2 linked regions of the Streptomyces collinus Tu 365 genome follow. The protein of the gene in region 2 interacts with the protein of the main gene of each other region in a pairwise test. Links are inferred from orthologs where the notes say so. Each region holds a gene or a part of one and is shown on either strand. Other genes may lie near its edges.

Region 1 (10,623 bases), 1.0 Mb from region 2 along the record:
GTCGGCCCAGGTCCGCCCGGGGGTGAGCCGCCCGGCGGACTCCGACAGCACGACGCTGAGCCCGGTGTCCCGGGCCACGTTCTCCACGCCCCGGATGACCTCCATCGCCCAGGCGCTCTCCAGCTCGTGGAAGACCAGGTCGATCAGCGGCGAGCGGGTGGCCTCGGCACGCCGGCGCCGGTAGCCGTGGGCGCGCAGCAGTTCCTCGACGCGGCCGCGGGTCGCCGGGGCGACGTCGGCGCGGCCGTTGAGGACCTTCGAAACAGTCGGAGCGGAGACCCCGGCTTCCCTGGCGATCTCGGCGAGGGTCGCCGTCTGCGGTTCTGCGGGCTTCGAAGGCTTCATGGGCGCGATCGTATCCCTGCGGCCCCTCTTGACGGCGGTGCGCCTGCGCCATAGCTTTCCGGAACATTCGGAGTTATCAGCGAAACATTCGAACCCAGCAGGGCCGACGGTCGGCGCCCCGACCCCTCCGACGGGAGTTCCATGACCAGCTCTCCTTGGCGCGACCCCGCCCTGCCCGCCGCCGCCCGGGTCGAGGACCTGCTCTCCCGGATGACGCTGGAGGAGAAGACCGCCCAGCTCTACGGCGTCTGGGTAGGGGCGGCCACGGACGGCGAGGGGGTCGCGCCGCTGCAGCGCGAGATGGCGGCCGAGCAGGACTGGGACGAGCTGATCGGTCTCGGCCTCGGCCAGCTGACCCGCTCCTTCGGCACCGCGCCGGTCGACCCGGCCGTGGGCGTCCGGGCCCTCGCGGCCGCCCAGCGCCGGATCGCCGCCGCGGGCCGCTTCGGCATCCCGGCGGTCGCCCACGAGGAGTGCCTGGCGGGCTTCACGGCCTGGGGCGCGACGGCGTACCCGGTGCCGCTGGCCTGGGGCGCGGCCTTCGATCCCGGTCTGGTGGCGGAGCTGGGCCGGCGGATCGGCCACGACCTGCGCTCGGTCGGCGTCCACCAGGGCCTCGCCCCCCTCCTGGACGTGGTCCGCGACCCGCGCTGGGGCCGGGTGGAGGAGACGATCGGCGAGGACCCCTACCTGGTCGGCACCGTCGGCGCCGCCTACGTACGGGGCCTGGAGTCGGCCGGGGTCGTCGCCACGCTCAAGCACTTCGCCGGGTACGCGTCCTCGGCGGGCGCCCGCAACCTCGCTCCTGTGCGGGCGGGCGTGCGCGAGTTCGCCGACGTGACGCTGCCGCCGTTCGAGATGGCGCTGCGGGAGGGCGGCGCGCGCTCGGTGATGGCCTCGTACACCGAGACCGACGGCGTGCCGGTCTCCGCCGATCCGCGCCTGCTCACCGAACTCCTGCGCGACGAGTGGGGCTTCACCGGCACGGTGGTCGCCGACTACTACGGCATCGGCTTCCTGCGCACCCAGCACCGGGTCGCCGAGGACGACGCGGGGGCGGCACACCTGGCGCTCGCCGCGGGCGTCGACGTCGAGCTGCCGACCCTGCGCTGCTACGGCGCACCGCTGGTGACCGCCGTGCGCGAAGGCCGGGTCCCGGAGGCGCTGGTGGACCGGGCGGCCCGCCGGGTGCTGCGCCAGAAGTGCGAACTGGGCCTGCTGGACGAGGACTGGCGGCCCGAACCGCAGGGGCCCGTCGACCTCGACTCGGCGGGCAACCGTGCCCTGGCCCGCCGGCTGGCCGAGGAGTCGGTGGTGCTGCTGGACAACCCCGGCGGGCTGCTCCCGCTGGCCCCCGGCGCCCGGGTCGCGGTGGTGGGCCCGCGCGCGGCGGACCCGCTGGCGATGCTCGGCTGCTACTCCTTCCCCTGCCATGTGCTCCCCCACCACCCGGGGGTCCCGGCGGGCGTCACGATCCCGACCGTCCTTGAGGCCCTGCGCGCCGAACTGCCGGACACCGAGGTGACGTTCGCGCCCGGCTGCGAGGTCACGGACCCGGACACCGCGGGCTTCGCCGAGGCGGTGGCCCGGGCGGCGGAGGCGGACGTGTGCGTGGCGGTCCTCGGGGACCGGGCCGGGCTGTTCGGCCGGGGCACCTCGGGCGAGGGCTGCGACGTGGCCGACCTGCGCCTGCCGGGAGCGCAGGGCGAGCTGCTGGACGCGCTGGTCGCCACGGGCGTGCCGGTCGTCCTGGTCCTGCTGACCGGCCGTCCGTACGCCCTGGGCCGCTGGGCCGGCCGGCTGGGCGCGGTCGTGCAGGCGTTCTTCCCCGGCGAGGAGGGCGGCCCGGCGGTCGCCGGGGTCCTGTCGGGCCGGGTGAACCCCTCCGGCCGGCTCCCGGTGAGCGTCCCGCGGGGGCCGGGCGGCCAGCCCTGGACCTACCTCCAGCCGCCGCTCGGCCTGGCCGGCGAGGTCAGCAGCCTGGACCCGACCCCGCTGTACCCCTTCGGCCACGGCCGTTCGTACACCGAGTTCGCCTGGGAGGGGGAGGGCGGCACCGGGGTCACCGAGCTGGGCACGGACGGCTCGTACGACCTGCCCGTCACCGTGCGCAACACCGGCGAGCGCGCGGGCGCCGAGGTCGTGCAGCTCTACCTGCACGACCCGGTGGCGTCGGTGACCCGCCCCGACGTACGGCTGATCGGCTACCGGCGGCTGGAGCTGGCCCCCGGCGAGTCCCGGCGGCTGACCTTCCGCTTCCACGCCGACCTGTCCGCCTTCACCGACCGCTCGGGCACCCGGGTGGTCGAACCGGGGGCACTGGAACTGCGGTTGGGGCCGTCGAGCGCCGAGGTCAGGCATACGGCCCGGCTGCGGCTGACGGGCCCGGTACGCACCGTGGGCGCGGACCGGATGCTGCGGTGCGAGGTGGTGTGCGAGGCCGTGGCCGAGGCACCGGACGGGGCGACGAACGGCGCCGTGGACGGGTCCGCCGACTGAGCCGGGCGGAACCACAGAAAGGCCGCTTCCGCAAGACCCCGGGACGCACGTGTTCAGGATGCGTTCAGGTTGGCGCTGCCAGGGTCTCGTTTCGACCACGGTTCCCCCAGACCGACAGGAGCACCCTTGACGACGACCAAGTCCGTGATGAAGAAGCTGCCCGAGGTGACTCTGGCCTTCTGGATCATGAAGATCGCCGCCACCACCCTGGGCGAGACGGCCGGTGACCTGTTCTCGCAGACGCTGAAGCTCGGCTACTTCCTCACCACCATCGCCCTGTTCCTCGTCTTCGTGGTGACGCTGGTGATCCAGCTGAGCTCGTCGCGCTACAACCCGTTCTGCTACTGGCTGGTGATCCTGTCGACCTCCATGGCCGGCACCACCATGTCCGACTTCATGAACCGGGACGCCAGCGCCAAGTACCTCTCCAACGGCGCCACCAAGCTGGGCTGGGGGCCGCAGGGCCTCGGACTCGGCTACCCGGAGGGCGCGGCGATCCTGGTCTCGCTGCTGCTGCTGATCTTCCTCGGCTGGAAGCTGAGCGGGATGACGTTCCAGATCACCGAGATCGTCAGCTTCCGCGGCGAGGCCCTGTTCTGGTCGGCGATCCTCGTCTCCAACACCCTCGGCACCTCGATGGGCGACTTCCTCTCCGACAGCTCCGGGCTCGGCTACCTGGGCGGCGCGGCGCTGGTGGCCGGTGTGCTGCTGGTCCTGGTGGCGCTGATGCGGGTCCCGGCGGTGCCGAACGTCCTGCTCTTCTGGTTCGCCTTCGTGCTGACCCGCCCGCTGGGCGCCACGGCCGGTGACTTCCTCACCAAGCCGGTCGCCAAGGGCGGTCTCGACCTCGGTACGGCGGGTTCCTCGGCGGTGCTGCTCGCGGTGCTGTTCGGCCTGATGGCGTACGCGCAGGTGCAGGAGCGGCGGACGGCTCCCGCCGTCGGCCTGGAGGGCGAGGGCCCCGAGGCGGACGCGGTCCGGCCGCACGACGCCGGGCGGGTCTGACGGAAACGAGAACACCCCGCCCCCGGGAGACCGGGGGCGGGGTGTTCGATGGAGCGCCGGGCAGGCCTTGCACCTGCATTTCCCCGCAGGAAGCGGGGCGTCTTTCCTTGGACCACCAACGCACTGCGTCCGGGCCGGTGTTCCGGCCGTTCGCGTGTGATGATCATAGCGGGTGACGGGCCCGCGCATCAACTCAGTGGTCCGGCTGTTCCCCGTCCACCGACTCGAACCGCCACCGGTGCACCGCCCGCGTCACCAACTCCCCGTCGGGTTCGGGCAGTTCCGGGAGTTCGGCGTCGTACGGCGCGTCCCACCAGGTGATGACCAGCACCCGGTCCCCCGGCGCGCGGAGGGTCTCGCGGCGCAGCGGCGGTGTGCCGAGCCGCTGCGCGCGGGCCCAGTCGAGCAGTTCCCCGCCCCTGCCCTCGGCCGCCCGGGCCTCCCACATCAGGGCGACGGTCACGAGTACAGGTTCTCCTTGCTGACCTCGTGCACGTGGTCGTGGCCCGGGACGTGCGGGTCGGTCACCGGCAGCGAGGAGTCCGCCGACAGGTCCCAGCCGGAGGCGGCCCGGTTGCGGGCGACCATCTCGGCGCCGAGGGCCGCGACCATCGCGCCGTTGTCCGTGCACAGCTTGGGGCGCGGGACGCGCAGCCGGATGCCGGCCGCCTCGCAGCGCTCCTGGGCGAGGACGCGCAGCCGGGAGTTGGCAGCGACACCGCCGCCGATCATCAGGTGGTCGACGCCCTCGTCCTTGCAGGCGCGCACGGCCTTGCGGGTGAGCACGTCCACCACGGCCTCCTGGAAGGAGGCGGCGACGTCCCGCACCGGGACCTCCTCGCCGGCCGCGCGCCTGGCCTCGATCCAACGGGCCACGGCCGTCTTCAGACCGGAGAAGGAGAAGTCGTACGCGGGGTCGCGCGGGCCGGTCAGACCGCGCGGGAAGGTGATCGCCTCCGGGTCGCCCTCCTTGGCGTACCGGTCGATGACCGGACCACCGGGGAAGCCCAGGTTCAGCACGCGGGCGATCTTGTCGAAGGCCTCGCCGGCCGCGTCGTCGATGGTGGCGCCCATCGGGCGGACGTCGGAGGTGATGTCCTCGGACAGCAGCAGGGAGGAGTGGCCGCCGGAGACCAGCAGGGCCATGGTCGGCTCGGGCAGCGGGCCGTGCTCCAGCTGGTCCACGCAGATGTGCGAGGCGAGGTGGTTGACGCCGTACAGCGGCTTGCCGAGCGCGTAGGCGTAGGCCTTGGCGGCCGAGACGCCGACCAGCAGGGCGCCGGCGAGGCCGGGGCCGGCCGTGACCGCGATGCCGTCGAGGTCCCTGGCGGAGACGCCGGCCTCCTTCAGCGCGCGGTCGATCGTCGGGACCATCGCCTCCAGGTGGGCGCGGGAGGCCACCTCGGGCACGACGCCGCCGAAGCGGGCGTGCTCGTCGACGCTGGAGGCGATGGCGTCCGCCAGCAGGGTGGTGCCGCGGACGATGCCGACGCCGGTCTCGTCGCAGGAGGTCTCGATGCCGAGGACGAGTGGTTCGTCAGCCATTGATCTCGGTTCCTTGCACTGGGGAGGAGTCCGCGGCGGAGCCGCTGTCGGGGGCGGTGGTCAGGCGCATCACCAGGGCGTCCACGTTGCCCGGCTGGTAGTAGCCGCGCCGGACGCCGATGGGCACGAAGCCGAAGCGCTCGTAGAGCTTCTGGGCACGCACGTTGTCGACCCGGCACTCCAGCATGACCTCGGCGCACTCGAAGGCGGTGGCCGCCCTCAGCAGCTCGGTGAGCAGCCGGCCGCCGAGGCCGGTGCCCTGCTGGGCGCGGGCGACCGCGATGGTCTGGACGTCGCCGAGGTCGCCGGAGGCGGTGAGGCCCGCGTACCCGACGATCCGGCCGCCGTCGTCCACGGCCACCACGTACCGCCGGGTCGCCTCGGGGCCCCGGGCGTGGGCCAGCTCGGACCAGAACATGCCCCGGGACCAGGCGTCCTCGGGGAACAGGTCCCTCTCCAGCTCCAGGACCGGGTCGATGTCCCACCAGCGCATCTCGCGCAGGCGCGGGGTTGCCGGTTCCGTCACTTGGGGGTGACCACCTTGTAGTTCTTGGGGACCTGGGCGTCGGGGCGGCGCAGGTACAGCGGGCGGGGGGCGGGCGGCTCGTCGCCGGCCGCGAGACGCTCGGCGGCCAGCGCGGCGAGGGCGGCGGCCGACACGTGCTCGGGCTCGTGGGCGCTCGGGAACGTGTCGGGGTAGAGCAGCGCGCCCGCGCCGACCGCGGGGAGTCCCGCGACCCGCTCGGCGATGTCGGCGGGACGGTCGACGGCCGGCTCGGTCAGCCGGGTGCGCGAGTCGGCGTACGTGGCCCAGTAGACCTCCTTGCGCCGGGCGTCGGTCGCCACGACGAAGGGGCCCTTCTCGATGTCCGCGGCGTAGGCGAGGGCGTCGAGCGTGCACAGGCCGTACACGGGGACGCCGAGCGCGAGGCCGAAGGTCTCAGCGGTCATCAGGCCGACGCGCAGGCCGGTGTAGGGGCCGGGGCCGACGCCGACGGCGATCCCGGTGACGGCCTCCAGCTTGAGGCCCGCCTCGGCGAGGACGCGGTCGACGGCCGGCAGCAGCAGCTCTCCGTGCCGGCGCGCGTCCACCTGGCTCGACGAGGCGATGACGTGCGTGCCGTCGTGCAGCGCGACGGTGACGGCGGGGGTGGCGGTATCCAGAGCGAGCAAGAGCACGCGAACAGCCTACGGCGCCCGACGCTCGTGCATGGCCGTCCGGGGCTGACGGTCACCGACTGCTACGGTTCGTACGAAGTACGACATATGGCACGAAGCAGAGGTGGGCGCGCGTGGCAGGGACCAGCTCCGGGATCGTGGCCGGCCTGACCGCCGCGGCCGTCGGAACCGTCGGATTCCTCGCCTACCAGGCGTCGGCGAACGTGCCGCCGGGTCTCGGCGGGAAGTCCGGGGCGAGCGCGTCGCCCTCGGCGGTCGTCAGCAGGGCGCCGCGCGACCGGGGCCATCCGGGGGCCCTGCCGACCGGGTCGGGCAAGGGTGAACGGGTCGTGTACTCGGTGGACGACGACCGCGTCTGGCTGGTCGACGACCACAACCGCGTGCAGCGCGGCTTCGGCGTGCGCCCGGGCTCCGTGGACCCGCCGGTCGGCCTCTACTGGGTGACGTCCCGCTCCCACACCGCCACCGGGACGGACGGCGTCCCGGTCGAGCACGTCGTCCGCTTCACCAGCGTGGACGGGGTGGCCATCGGGTTCAGCGCGGCGGTGGGCGCCGGCGCGGACACCACCATGGACGTGAAGACGGGCGGCATCCGGGAGCGGCGGGAGGACGGTGACGCGATGTGGCGGTTCGCCACCATCGGCGTTCCGGTCGTGGTGATCCGCTGAGCGTTCCCGCTACGCGGCTTCGGGGTGCTCGCCGGCCGGTGGCTCCGTCCGGGCCGGCTCGGGGGCGCTCGGCGGCCGGGAGATCAGTTCGGCGGCCGCGCACGACGCCAGCAGGTCGCGCATGGACACCCCGGGGAGCACGGGCGGCCCGGCCGGTCGCGCCGTGGGTCGAGAAGCGGGCATGGACGCCTCCTGACGTGCGGGGCGGTACGTGGTTAGGCACGCCTAACCACGGCCTGGACACCATGTGACCACGCCCGGTACGTCCTGCGCAATGATTTCCCGACGGCCTGTCGGAAAGGGTGTCGGCAAGGCGCACCCGCGCACGGCGGGTCCGCGGCCGCAAGGCCGCTCAGGCCGTGAGCGTCTCCAGGGCCGCGTCCGACCACCGGTCGCCGAGTCCGGTCAGGGTGACGTGCCGTACCTCGTCCGTGGTGTCCCCGACGGCCCGGTGGATGACGACCTGCAGCCGCTCCTCGGTCAGCTCCTCGACCTTGCCCTCGCCCCACTCCACGACGATCACCGAGTCGGGCAGGGAGACGTCCAGGTCGAGGTCCTCCATCTCGTCGAGCCCGCCGGAGAGCCGGTAGGCGTCCACGTGGACGAGCGGCGGGCCGTCGCCGAGCGAGGGGTGCACCCGGGCGATCACGAACGTGGGCGAGGTGACCGCGCCGCGCACGCCCATCCCCTCGCCGAGCCCGCGGGTCAGCGTGGTCTTGCCCGCACCCAGCTCCCCGGTGAGCATCACCAGGTCGCCCGCGCGCAGCAGCTTGGCCAGCCGGCGGCCCAGTTCCCGCATCTGCTCGGGGGACGTGACGGTCAGCCGGGTCTCAACGGGGTCGTGCGGTGCTGCCGGAGCTGCTGCTTGTTCCATAGCCACTTACGGTAGCCCCTGCGGGCACGGCGCCCGCGCGGGTCAGCAGGTCGGCGAGGCGGTCGGTGACCACTTCCGGGTGCTCCAGCATGACCAGGTGCCCGGCGTCCGGCACGAGCACCAGCTCGGCGTCCGGCAGCAGGTCCGCGATGGCCTCGCTGTGCTCGCTGGGCGTGACCAGGTCCTGCACCCCGGCCAGCACGAGCACGGGGGCGTCCCGGAAGCAGCCGAGGGCCTCGGTCTTGTCGTGGTCGGTGAAGGCCGGGTAGAACTCGGCGACCACGTCGATCGGTGTGGACTCGATCATCCGCTCCGCGAAGCGCGCGATGGCCGGGTCGACGTCCCGCCCCGCGAACGAGTACCGCTTGATGATCCCGGCGAAGAGGTCGGCGGTGGCCCGGCGCCCCTTCTCCACCAGTTCCGCCTGCTGCCCGAGCGCCTTGAGCACCCCGGGGAGGATCCGGCGCACCGCGTTGACGCCGGCGACCGGCAGCCCGAAGTTGACCTCGCCGAGCCGCCCGGACGAGGTGCCGACGAACGCGGTGGCCACCACCCGGTCCCGGATCAGCTCCGGGTACTGGGCGGCCAGCGCCATCGTCGTCATCCCGCCCATGGAGTGGCCGACCAGCACGAGCGGGCCGTCGGGCGCGGCCGCGTCTATGACCGCCTTCAGATCCCGGCCGAGCTGGTCGATGGTGAGCGGCTCGTCCTCCCGGGACTGGGCCACGCCCCGCCCGGAGCGGCCGTGGCTGCGCTGGTCCCAGTACACGGTCCGTACGACGCCGCGCAGGGCCGCGCGCTGGAAGTGCCAGGAGTCCTGGCTGAGGCAGTAGCCGTGGCAGAAGACGACGGTGACCGGGGCGGGCGCCTTGCGTCCGAACAGCCTGCGGCGGCGCGGGGAGACGCCGGGGCCGGGGTCGGGCTCGACGTCGTCGACCTCGTAGTACAGCTCGGTGCCGTCGTCGGCGTACGCCTTGCCGGGGGTGCCGCGCAGGGTGCCGTAGGGGCCCGTCGAGTCCAGCGCGAGACGGGCCTTGCGGCGCATCCCGCGCCCCACCGTCATCCGCTCGACGGCCACGCCCGCGGCCGCGCCCGCGGCGAGGACGCCTATCGCGGCACCGGCGATACCCGTCGCCCTGCGCCAGCTCCCGCCCGCCCCCGCGGCGGCGGTGGCGACGGCCGCCGAGGCGACGACGTCCGCCACGGCCTCCGCACTGCTCTCGCTCACGTACCGCTCCTCTTCGCCGTACTGCAGTTCGCCGGGTGATGAAACAGGTGGTGCCGCTGCCGTGCCGGTGCGGTGCCGCCGCGGTGCGCACCGCCCGTGCCGGCCCGTGCTCGTCCGTGCTCGTCCGTACCGTTGGTGTCGTCGGTGCTGTTCGTGTTGCCGACGGGCAGCGGAGTAACCGAGGTGCGCCGCGGCTCGCCCCGGAAAAGGGCTACCCCTCTCGCTCCCCGTCCACATAGACGCGGGGAACGCGCGTTCCGATGCGTGTGACGATCTCGTACGCGATCGTGCCGCAGGCCTGGGCCCAGTCCTCGGCGGTCGGCTCACCGCGGTCACCGGGCCCGAACAGCACGGCCCGGGCGCCGACCGGGGGCTCGTCGCCGCCGAGGTCGACCACGAACTGGTCCATGGCCACCCGTCCGGCGACCGTCCGCCACTTGCCGTCGACCAGCACCGGACCGCTGCCGGAGGCGTGCCGGGGCACACCGTCCGCGTAGCCGACGGGGACGAGGCCGAGGGTGGTGGGGCCCGGGGTGACGTAGTGGTGGCCGTAGCTGACGCCGTGCCCGCCCGGTACGTGCTTGACCAGCGCGAGCGACGCGCTCAGCGTCATCACCGGCCGCAGCCCGAAGTCGGCCGGGCTGCCGATCTCCGGGCTGGGCGAGACGCCGTACATGGCGATGCCCGGCCGGACGAGGTCGAAGTGGGTCTCCGGGAGGGTCAGCGTGGCCGGGGAGTTGGCGATGTGCCGGACCTCCGGACGCACGCCCTGCTCCTCCGCGTACGCCAGCATCTCCCGGAACCGGGCGAGCTGGGCGGCGATGGACGGGTGCCCCGGTTCGTCGGCGCACGCGAAGTGCGACCACAGGCCGGTGACGCGGACCAGCCCCTCGCGCTCGGCCCGCAGTGCCTCGGCGACGAGTTCGGGCCAGTCGGCGGGCTGGCAGCCGTTGCGGCCGAGCCCGGTGTCGGCCTTCAGCTGCACCCGCGCGGGCCGGCCGGCCTCCCGGGCCGCCTCCGTCACCTCGCGCAGGGCCCACAGGCCGCTGAGCGAGACGTCGATGTCCGCCTCGATCGCCCGCCGCCAGGGCCCGCCGGGTACCCACAGCCAGCACAGCACGCGGGTCTCCAGACCCGCGGCGCGCAGCGCGAGGGCCTCCTCCGGCGTGGCGGTGCCGAGCCAGGTGGCGCCCGCCTCGACGGCCGCGCGGGCGCAGGGCAGCGCCCCGTGGCCGTAGGCGTCGGACTTGACGACGGCCATCAGGGCCGCGCCCTGGGCC
Region 2 (10,562 bases):
GGTGCCGGAGAAGGGCTCCACGCTGCACGTGGTGCCGCGTCCGGGCGAGACCCACGTGTTCTCCACCTCCACCGGCGAGCGGCTCTCCGACTGAGCGGCTGAGCAGCGCTTTCACGCACGGTTGACGGAAGGGGCCCCGCGGATCGCCGCGGGGCCCCTTCCGCTGCCGGGAGATACCCCGGCACGGCGAGCATTTCGGGCGGGGTGCGTCAACCCTCTACCCAGAAAGGGACGCCACTTCATCCCCCATAAGGGTGACCAAATGTCGCCATATGGTTACCGGGCGCTACCCTCACTCGCGTGAAGCACTCCACCAACCCTCAGACGCGACGCGGCCACCGGGGCGGCCCTGCCCGCCGGATCGGCCGCACTCTCGCCCTCGTCCTGCCCGTCGTCCTGGTGCTCTCCGGGACCCTCGCGGTCACCCGGGTCAACTGGACGGGGAGCCCTTCCAGCTCGGTGCTCACCGCCTCGGACATCTCCGCGGCGGAGGTCTCCACCCGGACGGTCACCCACGCCCCGCAGGACGTCCTGCGCGACCGGCTGATGACCGAGCTGCAGGACCGGAACCCGGGGGTGGTCCTCACCCACCTCCAGCAGGCCGTCAACGGGCACCCGTCACTGGCGAAGCACTGCTCCTCCATCGCGCGGGCCCTGGGCCAGGCGGCGGTCCGCATCTACGGGGCCTCCCGCGCGCAGTCCTACGCCCGGCCGGTCTGCGACACCGCCTTCGCCTCCGGCGTGCTGGCCGCGCACAGCTAGGCGCGGCGCGCGGGCTCGACGCGGCGCGCAGACTAGACCCGGTTGGGAAGTCGGTAACGGCTCCTTAAGGAGCTTGTTGCGGCCGGATTCCCGGCCGGGGCGCCACGTACAGTTCGGGTCATGACCCATCCGAACGCCGCGTCGCGCCCCACTCAAGCCGTAGTCCTGGCCGGTGGCCAGGGCTCACGGCTGCGTCCCTACACCGACGACCGGCCCAAGCCGATGGTCGAGATCCCCGGCACGGGCACTCCGATCATCGGGCACCAGCTGGCCTGGCTCGCCGAAGAGGGCGTGACGGACGTGGTGGTCTCCTGCGGCCACCTCGCCGAGGTGCTGCAGAAGTGGCTGGACTCGGCCGAGCTGCCGGTGTCCGTCACCACCGTCGTGGAGACGGAGCCCCTCGGCCGGGGCGGCGGACTCAAGTACGCCGCCGCGCACCTGCCCCACCCCGACCGGCCCTGGTACGCCACCAACGGCGACATCTGGACCCGCTTCTCCCTGCGGGACATGGCCGACTTCCACACCGAGCGGGACGCCCTCGCCACGCTGGCACTGGCCCGGCCCCGGATCCCCTGGGGCGCGGTGAAGACCGACGGCTTCGGTCACATCACCGACTTCATCGAGGCCCCGCCGTCGACGTTCGAGATCAACGCCGGCGTCTACGTGTTCTCCGCCGACTTCAACGACCTGCTGCCCGACCGCGGGGACCACGAGCGCACCACGTTCCCGCGCCTCGCCCGCGAACGGAAACTCGCCGGCTTCACCATCCCGCAGGGCGCCTACTGGCGAGCCATCGACACCGCCAAGGACCTCACCGAGGCAGCCAAGGAACTGGCGGCCCTGGGCCGCTAGGGAACGCCGGACGCTGTGCCCGGGACCGCCGGCCCGGGCACACGCTCCCCGCCCCGGACGGACGGCCCGGCCCACCGGCGGACGCGGAGCGCAGGAACCCCGGTGCCGCCCGGACCTCCAGGCGCACACACCCAGGAGCTCCGGGCGCCCAACGACGGCACCGTGCCGACAGCCGGGCGCCGGACCGGCCCCAAGCCGACCGCCCCCACGCCTCCGGGCCACATCCAGGCGCACGCCGACGGATCCAGGGCCGGCAGCCGGACGCCAGACCGGAGAGACCAGCGGAGCCTGCGGTCGCCCCACCACGGCTGCGGACCGCAGCCAGGACCAGTCGCCGCGTGCCTGCCGCCGAGCACCTGACCGACGGACGGCCCCGGGCCCACGGCCAGGCGGACAGCGGCAGCCTCGGGCCGGCGGCCGGACGCCGATCCGGTGGTCCCGGCGGGCGGTCGGGCGCGCCTCCGCTCGCGGCCTCCGGCCGCCTTCGCGGGCCCGCTCCCCGGCCCACGGGCCGTACGCCGAGGCGCCGTGGCGCCGTGGCGCCGTGGCCCGAGCCTCGGACCTCGCACACCGGCCTCACGCCGAAGGGCCCCGTACCTTGCCGGTACGGGGCCCTTCCGTGGTGCGTCGGCTGTGCTGTCCGCTAGCCCAGCAGGCCGCCCACCAGGCCCGGCTGGCCGGTGGAGGAGGTGCCGCCCGAGCCGCCGCCGTTGCCGCCGGTGGACGTGCCGCCGCCCGTCGCCGTGCCGCCCGTGCTGGTCGGGCCCGCCGTGGTGCTGGGGGCGCCGCCCGTCGGGGCGGAGCGGCGGGGCGGGACCTGGCCCGAGGTGCCCTGGGTCTGGCTGGGGGTCGTGGTGGTGGAGCCGGTGCGGCGGCTCGCGCCGGGGGTCGTCGCCGCACCGGAGGGGCTGGCGCCGGCCGTCGCGCCGCCGGACGGCGAGCTGGAGGCCGACGGGGTGCGCCGGTGCGGCTGACCGGGCTCCTGCGGCAGCGGGGAACCGGGCGCGTTGTTGCGCGGGGCCTCGCCGGGGCCGGGCACGACCACCCGGCTGGAGTCGCGCACGGCGCCGCCCAGCAGGGAGCCGACGAGCAGGGTGAGACCCACGGTGACCGCCGTGACCAGCGCGCCGCGGCGCAGGACGTAGCGGCGCAGCTCCCAGATGTCCGCGCGGGGGCCGAGCGTGCGCCAGGCCCTGCCGGCGAGTCGGCCGTCGACCGAGTAGACCGGGGCGCCCGCGATGATCAGCGGGGACCAGGCGGCCAGGTAGATGATGTCCGGGGTGTCGTAGGCGGGGACGCTCTTCCAGCTCACCGTGACGATCAGCGCGGCCGAGAGCAGGGCGCCGACCACGGCCGCGACACGCTGCCAGCAGCCGAAGACGGTCAGGACGCCGACGACCACCTGGAGGAAGGCGATGACCAGCCCCGAGCCGACCGGGTGGTGCAGCGCGAACTGGCGCAGCGGCTCGGCGACGTCCCACGGGTGCAGGGTGTTGAGCCACTTGACCATGGAGCCGCGCTTGCCGCCGTCGAAGTAGACGGGGTCGCACAGCTTGCCCATGCCGCCGTAGATGGAGATGAAACCGAGGAAGATGCGCAGCGGGAGCAGGACGACGCCGAGGTTCATCCGGCGGCCCGGGTAGTAGGCGTGCCGCGCCGGGTCGTCGCCGTGGCGCCTGCGCAGGCGCTCGCCCGTCTCGGCGGTGTCCTCGTAGTCGCCGTAGTCGTCGTAGTCGCCGTAGTCGTCGTGGTCGCCCTGACCGGCGTACTCGTCGTGACCGGCGTACCCGGCGTGGTCGCCGTACCCGCCGTCGAACTCCTGCGTCGCGTAACCCGGTTCGTCGTAGGCGCTGCCCGCGCTGCGCATGGGCGGCAGGAGCCGGGTGCCCTCGTCGGGGGCGGTGCGCTGGTGGCCGACGACCGGCGTCTCCACCGTCTGGTCGAGCCCGGGGTAGGCGTCCGGGTAGCCGGTTCCCACGCGCGGGATGACCTGGGTGGCGCCGGCCTCGACGGGCTCGTCGGCATGGCGGACGCTGCCCCGGACGGCCTGGAGCAGCCGGTGGGCGCCGGTGTCGTCGGGCGCGGACCTGCCGCTCCACACGACGGGGCGCCGGCGGCCGGCCGCGGCGGTGGCGCCGGCCCGTCCCCCGGTGCCCATGACCGGCATACGGCCGGGTTCCTGGGTGGCGCTCAGGTGCCGGGCGATCCGCGGGGATAGGCCGCGCTTGGCCGACGCGCCCAACTGCACGCGGAAGCTGGCGTGACTGACGATGACCTGCGCCGGATCGCTCGGCACCTTCACCATGCTCAGCGCGGGAGCGTCGTCGAATCCCGACGAGCGGTCCCCCGTGGGTGTGCGGGGTGTTCTGGTGTCCACACTCATCTAACCGAGTGACGTGGAGTTAGGACACTGCTTTGACCGCCCGGATGTGTCCGGACCCCGTCAAAGCGGCTCCTGACGCCACATGGACGCCGTAATGACCCCGCACGGGTGAAGTGCCGGACGGGTGTTCAGCTCCGCCTGCGCGCCGCCTCGTACAGCACGATGCCCGCGGCCACACCGGCGTTCAGGGACTCCGCGCCACCCGGCATCGGGATCCGCACCCGGTGGTCGCAGGTCTCGCCGACCAGGCGGGACAGGCCCTTGCCCTCGCTGCCGACCACGATGACGACGGGTCCGCCGAGCGCCTCCAGGTCGCCGAGCTCCACCTCGCCGTCCGCCGCCAGGCCCACGACCGTGATGCCGGCCTTCTTGTAGGCCTCCAGGGTCCGGGTGAGGTTGGTGGCGCGGGCGACCGGCGTCCGGGCGGCCGTACCGGCGGAGGTCTTCCAGGCGCCGGCGGTCATGCCGGCCGAGCGGCGCTCGGGGACGACCACGCCGTGGCCGCCGAAGGCGGAGACGGAGCGGACGACCGCGCCGAGGTTGCGCGGGTCGGTCACGCCGTCGAGCGCGACGATCAGCGGGTCGGCGGCCTCGTCGTAGGCGGCCTCGGCGAGGTCCTCGGGGTGCGCGTACTCGTACGGCGGGACCTGCAGGACCAGGCCCTGGTGGTTCAGGCCGTTCGTCATGCGGTCCAGCTCGGGCCGCGGGGCCTCCATCAGGTTGATGCCGCCGCGCTCGGCGGCGAGCTGGAGGGCCTCGCGGACGCGCTCGTCGTTGTCGACGAACTGCTGGACGTAGAGCGTGGAGGCGGGCACGCCCTCGCGCAGCGCCTCGACCACCGGGTTGCGCCCGACGACCAGTTCGGAGGGGGACTTGCCGCCGCGGCCGCGCGCCACGGGGCGGCGCGCCGTCTGCTTCGCCTTCGCGGTGGCGATGCGGTTCTTCTTGTGGCCCTTGCGCATCTCGGCGGGCGGGGTCGGGCCCTTGCCCTCCAGGCCCTTGCGCCGCTGGCCGCCACTGCCGACCTGCGCGCCCTTCTTGCCGGACATGCGACGGTTGTTCGCGGCCATGACCTACCTGTCTCTGTGGTGCGTGCGGATGTGTACGTCTATGCAGTGTGCCGCCCGGAGGTCCGGGCGGCACAATCGATCATCGGATCGCGGGCGCGCTCAGCGCTGGCCGAGGCTCCAGCGGGGCCCCTGCGGGCTGTCCTCGATGACCAGACCCGTCTCCTTGAGCTGGTCGCGGATGGCGTCCGCGGTGGCCCAGTCCTTGCGGCCGCGGGCCGACTCGCGCTGGTCGAGGACGAGCCGGACGAGGCTGTCGACCACACCGTGCAGGTCCTCGCCCCGGTCGGTGTCGCCGGCCCAGAGCGGGTCGAGCGGGTCGAGGCCGAGGACGCCGAGCATGGCGCGCACCTCGGCGAGCCGGGCCACGGCGGCGTCCTTGTCGTCGGCGGCCAGCGCGCTGTTGCCCTGCCGGACGGTGGTGTGTACGACGGCGAGGGCCTGCGGGACCCCCAGGTCGTCGTCCATCGCCTCGGCGAAGGCGGGCGGCACCTCGGCGGCGGGCTCGACGGCCCCGCCGGCCGTCTCCACCACGCGCTGGATGAAGCCCTCGATACGGGCGAACGCGGACTCGGCCTCGCGCAGCGCGTCCTCGCTGTACTCGATCATCGAGCGGTAGTGCGGGGTGCCGAGGTAGTAGCGCAGGACGATCGGGCGCCACTGCTTGACCATCTCGGAGACCAGGACGCTGTTGCCGAGCGACTTGGACATCTTGTCGCCGGCCATGGTGACCCAGGCGTTGTGCACCCAGTACTGCGCGAAGTCGTCGCCGTAGGCCTTGGCCTGGGCGATCTCGTTCTCGTGGTGCGGGAAGATCAGGTCGAGACCGCCACCGTGGATGTCGAAGGCGCTGCCCAGGTACTTGTGGGCCATCGCCGAGCACTCCAGGTGCCAGCCGGGGCGGCCGGGACCCCAGGGGGTCGGCCAGGTCGGCTCGCCGGGCTTGGCGGACTTCCACATGGCGAAGTCGCGCGGGTCGCGCTTGCCGGTCTCGCCCTCGCCGGAGGGCTGGAGCAGGTTGTCCAGCTCCTGCCGGGACAGCTCCAGGTACCCCGGGAAGGACCGCACGTCGAAGTAGACGTTGCCGTCGGACTCGTAGGCGTGGCCGCGCTCGATGAGGCCCTGCATCATCTCGATCATCTCGGTGACGTGGCCGGTCGCGCGGGGCTCGTAGGTGGGCGGGAGGCAGCCGAGGGCGGAGTAGCCGTCGTTGAAGGCGCGCTCGTTCTCGTAGCCGATCGACCACCAGGGCCGGTTCTGCTCCTGGGCCTTCTTGATGATCTTGTCGTCGATGTCCGTGACGTTGCGGATGAACGTCACGTCGTAGCCGCGGTGGGCGAACCAGCGGCGCATGATGTCGAAGTTGAGGCCCGAGCGGATGTGCCCGATGTGCGGGGCCGCCTGCACGGTGGCGCCACAGAGGTAGATCGAGACACAGCCCGGCGTGAGCGGGGTGAAGTCACGGATCTGCCGGGCGCTGGTGTCGTACAGGCGAATGGTCACCACTCCAGGGTAGTGGGCGCCAGGCAGTGCCTCACGCCCCTTCCCCACAATGCCCGTGTGACGAGCGCGCCGTACCGCCGGCGCCTCAGAGCATGCCGACCACCTTGGCCGGGGTGATGCGCACCACCACCCGCTCGGCGTCGTTCACGGAGGCCGGGTTGAAGTCCGCGTACTTCTTGCCGGTGTACTTCTCGCTCAGTTCGTCGATGAGTTCCGCGGCGCCGTCGGTGGTCATCTCGGCGGTGCCGCGGATCTCGGCGTACTCGTAGGGCTGCTCGGGGTTCATGACGACGACCGTGACGCGCGGGTCGCGGTCCAGGTTCTTCTTCTTGCGGCGGTCGGCCGTGGTGGAGAAGAGGATGTCGTCACCGTCGCGCTTCACCCAGACCGGGGACATCTGCGGGCTCCCGTCGGGCTGGATGGTGCCGACGACGATGAACACCTTGTCGTCCAGCAGGGACTTGACCCGGTCGGGCAGTACGGCGGGCATGGGTACCTCCTCGGTCAGCGGTGACTGTGCGGGTACCCTCGCACGCCGTCAGCCCACCCGCACCACGAGTGCCGTGGCCACCGCCATGAGTCCCTCCTCGCGGCCGGGGAAGCCGAGACCGTCGGTCGTGGCGCCGGAGACGGACACCGGGGCGCCGGCCGCCTCGGAGAGGATCTTCTGCGCCTCGTCCCGGCGCTTGCCGATCTTCGGCCGCGGTCCGACGACCTGGACGGCGACGTTGCCGATGGTGAAGCCGGCCTCGCGGACGATGCGGGCGGCCTCGGTCAGCAGGGTGGTGCCGGAGGCGCCGGACCACTCGGGGCGCCCGGTGCCGAAGTGCTGCCCGAGGTCGCCGAGCCCGGCGGCGGAGAAGAGCGCGTTGCACGCGGCGTGCGCGACGACGTCGGCGTCGGAGTGCCCGGCCAGGCCGGGACCCGCGTCCTCCCACTTCAGGCCGGCGCACCACAGCTCGCGGCCTTCCTCGAAGGCGTGGATGTCGGTGCCGATGCCGACCTGGGGCAGCGCGAACGGGAGGGCGGCGGCCGGGCCCCGGGCGGGCCGGTCCCCGGAAGCCGCGGGCCGGTCGCCGGAAGCCGCGGGCCGGTCGCCGGAAGCCGCGGGCGGGTTCTCCGCGGCCGGGGGCAGGTTCTCAGAAGCCATCGTTGAGCCTCCTGCGGGCCAGGACCGCCTCGGCGAGGACCAGGTCGAGGGGGCGGGTGACCTTGAAGGCCTCCTCGTGCCCGGGGACGGTGACGACCCGCAGGCCGAGCCGCTCGACCATGCTCGCGTCGTCCGTGACGTCCTCGGTGACGGTCTCGTGGGCGCGGACCAGGGTCGCGCGGTCGAAGCCCTGGGGTGTCTGCACGGCGCGCAGCCGGGCCCGCTCGGGCGTGGCCACGACCGGCTCGGGGTCGCCGTGGACGGCCGCGGGCTCGACCTCCTTGACGGTGTCGGCGAGCGGCAGCGCGGGCACCACGGCGGGCGCGCCCTCGCGTACGGCCTCGATGACCCCGTCCACGGTGTCGACGGGGACCAGCGGGCGGGCCGCGTCGTGCACGAGGACGACCCCGTACTCGGGCGGCAGGGCGTCCAGGCCCAGCCGGACCGACTCCTGGCGGCTGTCCCCGCCGGGCACGACGAGGAAGTCGGTGCGGTCGGGCAGGGCGTGCGCGTCGAGCAGGGACTTCACCTCGGCGGCGCCGTCGGGCGGGGCCACGACGATCACCAGGGCGACGTGCCGGGAGGCGGCGAGGGCGCGGACCGCGTGGATCAGCATGGGTGTGCCGTTCAGCGTGCGCAGCGCCTTGGGGGCGCCGGGGCCCAGGCGGACGCCCCGGCCGGCGGCGGGAATCACGGCGGCGACGGGGATCTGCGCGGGTGAGGGGCGCGAATCGTCAGACATCGGTTCCTGTCAGGTTTGTGTGCTCGACCCAGGTGGGTATGGCCTGGAGGAGTGCCGGGCGCGACGCCTTGACCGGACCCTTCCGTGACCCTGGTCGAGCCATCTGCCCGGGCCCGGCACACCAAGTATCGGGGGGCTTCCCCCGAGATGAACGACAGGCGTCGTACCGGCCCGTCGCCCCGGCCGCACCGCGGCCGGAGTTCCGGGGACGAACATGCCGCAGCGCCCGGCGACAGGATCAGTGTCATCGGGCACCGCGGCAGTTTCGCTGTGTTGCGCGTGCTGCGGGCGGCGGTTGCCGCCGCGGGCGCGTCAGGAGGCGAGTACCTCGTCGAGCAGAGCCTCGGCCTTGTCCTCGTTCGTGTTCTCCGCGAGGGCCAGCTCGCTCACCAGGATCTGGCGGGCCTTGGCGAGCATGCGCTTCTCACCGGCGGAGAGTCCGCGCTCGCGCTCGCGACGCCACAGGTCACGCACGACTTCCGCGACCTTGATGACATCGCCCGAGGCGAGCTTCTCCAGGTTTGCCTTGTAACGACGGGACCAGTTCGTGGGCTCCTCGGCGTACGGAGCGCGCAGCACCTCGAAGACCCGGTCCAGCCCGTCCTGACCGACCACATCACGCACGCCGACGAACTCCGCATTGTCCGCTGGCACACGTACCGTCAGGTCACCCTGGGCGACCTTCAGCACCAAGTAGGTCTTGTCCACGCCTTTGATCTGGCGAGTTTCGATAGCCTCGATCAGCGCGGCCCCGTGATGGGGATAGACCACGGTGTCGCCAACCTTGAACGTCATGTGACAGGTACCCCTTCCGTGGCTATCCAGGGTAACACGGATACGGCGGGTTCTGAATGGCGTTTTCGCAGGTCAGGGCATATCTCGGGGCTTGACAACAGCGACAGGAACGTGCTGCGGAGGGCCTGCGGAACCAGGTATTCGCAGGTCGGAGGGGCTCTCCGGGCGGAGGGAAACGCGCACGCTACACGCCCCGGAGGGCGCTTCCAAGCGGATGAACATCCCGATTTGTCCGCTTCCAGACGTGCGACTTCCGCTACTCCGTTCGGAGGCCCGGCGCCGGCGCGAGCCGTTTCCGGAATTGATCAACGCGGGCCGGACGGGTGATCGGTGATCCATTTCCGGGGCGATCACGCATTCCTTCACGAAAATGTCGCCGGCGGTCCCGGGAGCGCTCGCACGCGCGTTATGTGAATGCCGGACGTGGCCTCCGGCAAAGTGACCGGCGGGTCACTCGCGGGCCTCGCGGTACCCCCACCCGGAGGGATGCGGGGGGCTTGGGGGAGGGTCGGGTGCGGCGGCGCCGGAACGGCTCGGTAACCTGAGGTCGCTGACAGACACTTAGGGTGGCTTTATAGAGGAGCCGCCCCTGCGTTCAAGGAGTTGCCGCCGCCGTGAGCAGCAGCCTTCGACGCGGCGCCCTCGCCGCCTCCGCCATCGCCTTCTCGATCGCCTCGCTCGCCGCCTGCGGCGCCGGAAACAACTCCCAGACGCTGGAGATCAAGCCGGACAACGCGGCCACCAGCGTCGGCGCCATCAAGGTCCAGAACGCCACGATCATCACCCAGCCCGACCCGCAGGCCACCGGCCCGGCCGTCGTCTCCGCGACGATCTTCAACGGGGGCAAGACCGACGAGACGCTCCAGTCGGTCACCGTCGCGGGTGCGAGCCAGCCGCTCAAGCTCTCCCCGGCCAAGGGCCAGAGCCTGACCGTCCCGGCCCACGGCTCGCTGATCCTCGGCGGCAAGGGCAACGCCTCCGCCGTGCTGGCCAGCGGCCGCGAGGCGGTCCAGAACGGCAACGTGCAGAAGGTGACCTTCACCCTCAGCTCGACCGGTGCGGTGAGCCTGAACGCCTACGTGGTCCCGGCCACCAGCTACTTCAGCGGCTGGGGCCCGAGCGAGATCCCGACCGCCTCGGCCACCGCCTCCCCCGCGCCGGGCGCGTCCGCGTCGGGCAGCGGCAAGCCGCACAAGGGCGGCAAGGCCACCGCCTCGGCGACGGCCACCGGCACCGCCTCCGCCGGCGACGCCGCCAACAGCGGCGCCACCCCGAGCGACTCGGCGTCCCAGTCGGCCGGCAACTGAG

What was found.
Region 1: the proteins of rlmB (region 2) and tsaE interact in binary tests that used the Escherichia coli proteins (3 or more experiments, as listed by UniProt). The link is inferred for Streptomyces collinus Tu 365 from one-to-one orthologs.

Annotation. Positions count from the first base shown.
Region 1 is NC_021985.1:5,109,518-5,120,140, reverse strand. Bases 6,355-9,353 are described here. They hold tsaE (tRNA (adenosine(37)-N6)-threonylcarbamoyltransferase complex ATPase subunit type 1 TsaE), read right to left. Parts: upstream 8,116-9,353; coding sequence 7,594-8,115; downstream 6,355-7,593. Other genes in these bases: B446_RS22370 (alpha/beta fold hydrolase), read right to left, coding at 8,072-9,343; B446_RS39725 (hypothetical protein), read right to left, coding at 7,251-7,424; B446_RS22380 (hypothetical protein), read left to right, coding at 6,687-7,241; tsaB (tRNA (adenosine(37)-N6)-threonylcarbamoyltransferase complex dimerization subunit type 1 TsaB), read right to left, coding at 6,355-6,573. In the rest of the region: B446_RS22415 (LacI family DNA-binding transcriptional regulator), read right to left, coding at 1-345; B446_RS22410 (glycoside hydrolase family 3 N-terminal domain-containing protein), read left to right, coding at 487-2,844; B446_RS22405 (integral membrane protein), read left to right, coding at 2,971-3,849; B446_RS22400 (hypothetical protein), read right to left, coding at 4,043-4,312; tRNA (adenosine(37)-N6)-threonylcarbamoyltransferase complex transferase subunit TsaD, read right to left, coding at 4,309-5,394; rimI (ribosomal protein S18-alanine N-acetyltransferase), read right to left, coding at 5,387-5,887; more of tsaB, read right to left, coding at 5,917-6,354; alr (alanine racemase), read right to left, coding at 9,555-10,623. UniProt on the Escherichia coli protein: Required for the formation of a threonylcarbamoyl group on adenosine at position 37 (t(6)A37) in tRNAs that read codons beginning with adenine.
Region 2 is NC_021985.1:4,076,639-4,087,200, forward strand. Bases 3,097-6,034 are described here. They hold rlmB (23S rRNA (guanosine(2251)-2'-O)-methyltransferase RlmB), read right to left. Parts: upstream 5,068-6,034; coding sequence 4,126-5,067; downstream 3,097-4,125. Other genes in these bases: B446_RS17675 (DoxX family protein), read right to left, coding at 3,097-3,997; cysS (cysteine--tRNA ligase), read right to left, coding at 5,167-6,034. Also shown: diacetylchitobiose ABC transporter ATP-binding protein MsiK, read left to right, coding at 1-94; B446_RS17665 (hypothetical protein), read left to right, coding at 301-762; B446_RS17670 (nucleotidyltransferase family protein), read left to right, coding at 883-1,614; more of B446_RS17675, read right to left, coding at 2,258-3,096; more of cysS, read right to left, coding at 6,035-6,567; B446_RS17690 (PPOX class F420-dependent oxidoreductase), read right to left, coding at 6,653-7,057; ispF (2-C-methyl-D-erythritol 2,4-cyclodiphosphate synthase), read right to left, coding at 7,106-7,717; ispD (2-C-methyl-D-erythritol 4-phosphate cytidylyltransferase), read right to left, coding at 7,707-8,459; B446_RS17705 (CarD family transcriptional regulator), read right to left, coding at 8,772-9,254; B446_RS17710 (hypothetical protein), read left to right, coding at 9,869-10,561. UniProt on the Escherichia coli protein: Specifically methylates the ribose of guanosine 2251 in 23S rRNA.